DNA from 2 places in the Rothia sp. HMSC062H08 genome. Region 2 is predicted to be linked to the other one. Evidence: riboswitches for the same ligand, from Rfam matches in the RefSeq annotation. Region 2 holds a riboswitch; the other holds the start of a gene.

Region 1 (3,409 bases), on a different contig from region 2:
CCGGTGTGCCCCTAGCGCAGCGCCAGTCATCTAGCGCAGCTCCCGGCAATCTAACGCAATGCTCGGTGCGCCTGGTCAAAGAACTCACGCTCGTACACGCACGCCGACAGGTACGCCTGCGCCGCACGCACACGCTGAGCCGGTGAAGCCGCCTCGAACGCACGCTCCACCTCCGCGAGGCTACGTGCCACATCCGCGGCGAATTCTTCGCCACCGTACATGCTCAACCACTCCGCGTACGGGTGGTCCGCGTGATTCTGCGAGGAGAGCACAGCGCCCACCTCTTCGTAGAGCCAGTAGCAGGGCAAGATAGCGGCGGCACCGACCACGTAATCATCACCGGCGGCGGAGGCACGCAGGAAATTCGTGTACCCCATCGTAATCGGCGAGGGGCCACCCAGACGCGCACGGTTCGCCAGCCAGCCCTCGTGCAGTTGCGATTCGGCGGCAATCGCCTCATGCGCACCGGCGGCCCAGTGCACCTGCGCCTCAGCTGTATCAGCACGCGCCGAGAGAGTCGCGAGCGCACGCGAATAATCCCGCAGGTAGAGGGCGTCCTGGTCCAGGTAGAAGGCGAACAGGTCCTCGTCGAGGGTGCCGTCACCGAGGGCACGCACGAAGGGCAGGTCCAGGATCTGGTGCCAGGTTTCGCCACCGGCTGCCCAGAGGGCGGCGGTCCAGGGTCCGGCGGGCTTTACAACGGCTTCACCGGCGGGCACGGGGCTGACCGGCAGCAGACGCTCCGGGCTGGTGCCGTCCAGAGTATTACCCTCAGAGTCGGTGGTGGCGAGCAGGTGATGCCACGGGTACGCGGAGGCGGCAGCCTCCAGGCGGCGGGCACGGGCGGCGTGGTCCACCGGGCCGTGGCCCTCACCGGAGCCAACTTGCAGACCGGCGCCTGCGGCGATGGATTCGTGGAGCCAGCGGGTGCTCCACTGCAGGGCGCGGTGGGTGTCTTCGCTGGTCAGCTGCTGGTCTGCAGCGTGCTCTGGGGCTTCGGTGTGTCCTGGGGCTTCGGCATGCTGGAGCAGTTCCACGCCCAGGCGGGTTGCCAGCGAGGAGGACAGGGAGCATCCGGTGCCATGCGTATTGCGGCTCTCCAGGCGCGGGGTACGCACATGCGCGCAGGTGCCATCCGGGAAGACCGCGGTGTTACCGGCGTCCTGACCACACAGGTGGCCGCCCTTCACAATCACGGTAGTTCCGGTCGCCGCCGCAAGGTTCGCCGCCTGCTCGTGCGCCTCATCGAAAGTCTGGGCGGGCTCCTTCTCACAGAGCACGGCAAGCTCCGGAATGTTCGGGGTAATCACATTCACGAGCGGCACGAGATCGCGCAGCGCCTGCTCCGCTTCCGCCTGCAGCAGGCGGTCACCGCTGGAAGCAATCATGACCGGGTCGAGCACAACCACGGGCACCGGATGCTCGCTCAGCCAGGTGCGGACGGTGCGGATCGTGTCTGCGTCGCCGAGCATGCCGATTTTCACGGCGTCAACCGTGACGTCATCAAAAACGGCGGCAAGCTGCGCGGTCAAAAATTCCAGGGGCGGGGTGAATACTTCACGAACCCCGCACGTGTTTTGGGCGACCAGTGAGGTAGTCACGCACATGCCGTAACCGCCGGATGCGGCAATGGACTTGAGGTCCGCCTGAATACCTGCACCGCCGGAGGGGTCGGTTCCGGCAATGGAGAGAACCCTCGGCACCCGAGCTGTCTGCGGTGCCCCGGATGCTCCGGAGGCGCTCGCGCCGGGTACAGGGTTGGTAGTGGGTGCGCACGCGGGCGCAGTAGGCTGCTCTGCCATGATCGATAATCCCTTCGCTAGTTCGAACTAGAGCAGGTTCAATGGGTGATTCTCTCAGCCTTGAGTGTTATTACGCCGTTTCGTGCGCCCGCTGTGCTGTAGCTCTTCGCTGTGCCGTAGCCCTTCGTTGGGCGGTTAGTTTGGCAGGTTAGCGGGTCGCGGGCGTCTCAAGGCACCCCATATCGCTCTGCCAGGTTATCACAATGATTCTTAGTAGCTGAAAGTTTTGCGGGTGACAAGTGAATCTCTCCGAAATTTTCGTTTGAGTCTTGCGTTGCTACAGGGGCTCCCCGCCGCCGATTTCAGCGCACCCTTGTACGGAAACCACCCGTTAAACGAGTAGTGCCCGGCACCGCTTCACACGGTACCGGGCACTATCAGCCGGGCTTATCCTCCGGGCTTAGGTCAGGGCGAAAATCTCTGCCGGTGAACCCTCCGCAATGATCCTGCCCTCGTGCAGCAGGACCGCACGGTCAGCCAGCGAGGCGATACGCGCATCGTGCGAAATGATCAGCACCGCACGGTTCGCCAGCACGGCGCTCAGGGACTCGGTTGCGTCCGCGAGCTCCAGCTGAGTGGTGGACTCGTCCAGAATCACGGCGTGCGGGTCAGCAAGCACAATACGTGCCAGCGCCAGCTGCTGAATCTGGTCGCGAGTCAGCGGCGAATCCGCTCCGCTGACGACAGTATCCATGCCCTGCGGCAGATCGCGCCACCAGCGGGCACCGATAGCGTCCAGCGCCTCGCGCATCTGCTCGACGGTTGCATCCGGCACGACCACCGTAAAGTTATCAGCGAGGGTGCCGAAGAAGACGTGCGCTTCCTGGGTGCAGACCAGCAGGCGCGGGCGGCCGTCGGCGGCGGCATCGGTCGGGAAGTCGCCGTGACCGACCGGGCGACCCATCACGGTGATGGTGCCGTCCAGGGCGGTCAGCGAACCACCAATCAGACGAGCCAGGGTGGTCTTACCCGAACCGGAACGACCCACCAGGGCAAGCGCCTCACCGCGGCGAATCTTCAGGTTGATGCCTTCCAGAACGAGGGCGTCCGGCGAGTAGCCGTAGGAGACGTCGGTGCAGTTAATTGCGTACTCCGGGTTCTTCACGGCTTCATCAGACACGGCGGCGAACGCTTCGGCGCGATGCTGTGCACGCGCCTCACGCTGCTTCTTCGCCAAGGAGACCACACCGAACACGCGGCCCATGTTCACGAGCATGATGCGCAGGCTGCTCACGTGGTGGTTCAGCATGTCGGCGAGGATTCGGAGGCTGAAAACCATGACCGAGGCGGTCGCTACGGCACCCCAGCTTGCCCAGCCGAGAGCCACGCAGGCGGCGCCCCAGAGCATACACAGAATCGTGGGGATCCACGCGTTGATGGCATCCACGGTGAAGTACAGCTGGCGGATGCGCACCATGCCCAGCTGCGCGGCGAACTGGCGCTTGTTCTCACCGGCGAAGGCATCTTCGCGGGCGGTATGAACGCCCAGCTCACGGATTGTGGAGGTGCCGCGAATGTTCTCGGTCAGCACGCTGTTGAGGTCGCTCACGCGCTCCTGGGCGGTCTGGTTGCGTGCCGCCATAAGCGGCAGCATCTTCGACATGATG
Region 2 (3,409 bases):
TCCGCGGCGGCAAGAATACTGTCGCGCACCTCCTGCACACCGGAGGGGTCGAGGTTGGCGGTGGGTTCGTCGAGGATCATGGCGCCGGGGTGCATCGAGAGGATACCCGCCAGGCCGAGGCGCTGCTTCTGTCCGCCGGACAGCGCGCTGCTGGGGTGGTCGAGGGCAAGGTCGTTGAGCCCTACGGCGGTGAGGGCTTCGGTGACGCGGCGCCAGATTTCTTCGCGGGGTACGCGCAGGTTTTCGGGGCCGAAGGCGACGTCGTTGCCGACGGTTGCCATGACGATGGAGGATTCGGGGTCCTGCTGCATCATGCCCGCGGTGCCACGTGCTTCGGCGGGTGCTTGCCCGTTGATGGTGATGGTGCCGCCGGCGGATTCGCCGTCGTCATCGTGGAGCACACCGGCGATGGCGTGCAGGAGCGTCGATTTGCCGGCGCCGGAGGTGCCCAGTAGCAGGACTTTTTCACCGGGGTTGATGGTGAGGTTGAGTCCGCTGATGACGGGTTCTGGGCGTCCGGGGTGGTGCCAGCTGAAGTTGTTGAGCTCGATGCGCGCCCCGCGCGGTGTTGCTTCCATGATGGTTCCTTAGCCTTTTGTGTGGCTGCTGTAGTGTGCCGAGTGGTGACTCGTGGTGAGTGACTAGCCGGTGGATAGTTGCTGGTGGTTAGCGGCGGGTCTTGCCGGATGCCAGCGAGGAGAGCACACCGGTCTTGGCGAGGTTCTGCACGAGAATCCATGCGAGGAAGCCTGCGATCACTGCGCCGGAGATGACGGCGCACGCTACGTAGATGATTGCCTTGACCGGTTCCATGTCGGGGTAGTAGATGAAGATTTCGTTAACACCCATGAACAGGCCGCTGAGCGCACCGGCGAAGACTGCTACGAATGCGTCCCAGCGACGGTAGCGGAAGATTGCGAAGGCGATTTCAGCGCCAACGCCCTGGAAGAAGCCGGCAATCAGGATTTCACCACTCCACGCGCCGCCGGTGAAGAGCACGGAGATGAATGCTGCGACGATTTCACCGAAGAGTGCCGCACCGGGCTTGCGGATGAGCAGGCCGCTGAGGGTGCCGCCAAGCAGCCATGCGCCGGCGACGATGGGGCGGAATTCGGGTGCTGCTACGAGTGCAGTTTTGGCGGCGGGGCCGACTGCGATGTCCCAGATCCAGAAGATGACGGCGCAGGCTACTGCGATAACTGCGGCGATAACGATTTCGTTGACTCGCCAGCGCAGGTTCGGCTTCTTCGATTCTGCCTGGCTAGATGCCTGGGAGGCGGGGGTTGCGTTCTGTGACATTGGTGATCCTTCCGTCGTTGGAAGGGGAATGTCCTCGCCCTCTGATTGGACGAGGGCATTGAGAAGAAATTCGACTCCCTACGCCGGTACTAACCGGATCAGGTTCGAGGGTCTGCTTAGCACTCTCAGCGCCTCGGTGGCGCTCCCCTGTCGTTGTGGGCTTCCTTGTCCGTACCGTTGTGGTGCAGGTGGAAGCCCAGGTTCGATTGTAGGCGTGTCTGGCTGTTCGTGCCAATTTGCCGCTTTTTGTTTTCTTCTTCTGCCCACATTACAGAATTGCACGGTGTACAATTTTGGGACGGAGCGGCTCCAAGGCGGCACGAACGCCTTAAACCCTATACGCTAGGGAGTGGCGCTCTTTTCTCACCCAACCCCGAAGGGGTTCACGGGCAGGACGCCGCATCGTATACAGCTAAGGAGATACACATGAACCCCGTCGCTAAGCTTGCCATTGCGGGTATCAACATGGGCGCTACTGCCCTGGTTGGTAAGGGTCTGGGCGCAGCCTGGACCAAGGCTACCGGCAACCAGCCTCCCGCCATTTCCCACGACTCTGAAGACACCCTGCGTCAGGTCATCCTCTGGACCGTTCCGACCTCCGTCGTCGGTGCTGTAGTGAGCTTCGGTATTGCTCGCCTGCAGCGTCGTTTCTTCAACTAAGACTTTGCGCCTTCCGCGCGAAAGTTCATGAACTAGGCGGTACGTATCTCCACTCGGTACGTACCGCCTGGTGTTCCATCTTCAGCACGCCCGCCCCACTTCAGCCGGTTTCACGCCGCCGCTACGCTGAAGCGCCACCTCGGCATCCGAAAGCACAACTATGACTATTTCTTCTCCCCGCCGTAAGACGAAGGCTCCGCGTAGGGTCGTTGACCACGCGAACAGCCGCCGTTCGGTCGCGTCCTGGGTCATGTGGGATGTTGGTTCGTCGAGCTTCGACTCGATTATGATGACCTTCATCTTCACCGTGTACCTGACCAGTAGCTATTTCGGCACTCCCGAAGAGACCTCCTCGGCGCTGTCTCTGGGTCTGACCATTGCAGGGTTCCTCATTGCGATTCTGGCGCCGGTGACCGGTCAGCGTAACGACAAGTCTGGCCGCGGCATCTTCTGGCTCGGCGTGAACACGCTACTGCTGGTCGCTTCGATGGCGGCGTGCTTCTTCGTCGCCCCCGACCCGGGCTACCTGTGGTTGGGTGTGTTCCTGGTGTCTGCCGCGAGCGTGTTCAGCGAGTTCGCGTACGTGAACTACAACGCGGTGCTGCCGCGCGTTTCGAACCCGAATAATATCGGTAAGATTTCGGGCACCGGCTGGGCCGCCGGTTACATTGGCGGCATCCTCGCCCTGGCCGTGGTGCTGTGGGGCTTCGTGCTGTCCCCCTCGTCCCTGGGCTTGAGCGAGGAGGGGGCCCTCAACATCCGCGCGGTGACCCTGTTCGCCGCGGCCTGGTGCCTCATCTTCTGCGTGCCGCTGCTGATTCGGATGCGCACCCGCGAGCGCTTCCTGCCGGAGGTGTTGCCCACCCGCGAGCTGCGTTTCCTGGAGCTGGGCATGGAGCGTCTCTCCCCCGCCCGCCAGGGTAGCCTGCTCGCCTCCTACAAGGCGCTGTGGCGCACCATTAAGCGGCTGAAGATGACGTCCCCGCAGACCCTGTGGTTCCTGATTGCTTCGGCGGTGTTCCGTGATGGTCTGTCCGGTATTTTTACGTTCGGCGGTATTCTTGCGGCGGGCACGTTCGGTTTCAGCACTTCCGAGGTGATTCTGTTCGGTATTGCCGGTAGCGCTGTCGCGGCGGCTGGCGCGATCCTGGGCGGCTACCTGGATGACTACCTGGGCCCGAAGGCAATTATTGTTATCTCGCTGGTCGGCATTATCTTGGCGGCTACCCCGCTGATGTTCTTCCCCGAACCGGGCGTGTTCTGGGTATGCGCCCTGCTGCTGTGCCTGTTCGTGGGTCCGGCGCAGTCGGCCTCCCGCACGTTCCTGGCTCGCCTGGCCGAGCCCGGCACCGAGGGTGAGCTGTTCGGACTGTACTCGACGACCGGCCGCGCCACGAGCTTCCTGGCGCCGATGCTTTTCGGCCTGTTCGTGAGTATTCTGGGCGCCCAG

What was found. Region 2 has a riboswitch for thiamine pyrophosphate ahead of HMPREF2765_RS04600 (ECF transporter S component). Riboswitches for the same ligand answer to the same signal wherever they lie in the genome.
Region 1: another riboswitch for thiamine pyrophosphate. It lies ahead of HMPREF2765_RS03230 (bifunctional hydroxymethylpyrimidine kinase/phosphomethylpyrimidine kinase); the one in region 2 lies ahead of HMPREF2765_RS04600 (ECF transporter S component).

What each region holds. Positions count from the first base shown of each region.
Region 1 is NZ_KV802665.1:125,304-128,712, reverse strand. It holds gene HMPREF2765_RS03230 (bifunctional hydroxymethylpyrimidine kinase/phosphomethylpyrimidine kinase) at 51-1,802, opposite strand; TPP riboswitch at 1,794-1,992, opposite strand; gene HMPREF2765_RS03225 (ABC transporter ATP-binding protein) at 2,203-3,409, opposite strand, start outside.
Region 2 is NZ_KV802666.1:95,967-99,375, forward strand. It holds gene HMPREF2765_RS04595 (ABC transporter ATP-binding protein) at 1-578, opposite strand, end outside; gene HMPREF2765_RS04600 (ECF transporter S component) at 667-1,299, opposite strand; TPP riboswitch at 1,358-1,458, opposite strand; gene HMPREF2765_RS04605 (DUF4235 domain-containing protein) at 1,726-1,959, shown strand; gene HMPREF2765_RS04610 (MFS transporter) at 2,120-3,409, shown strand, end outside.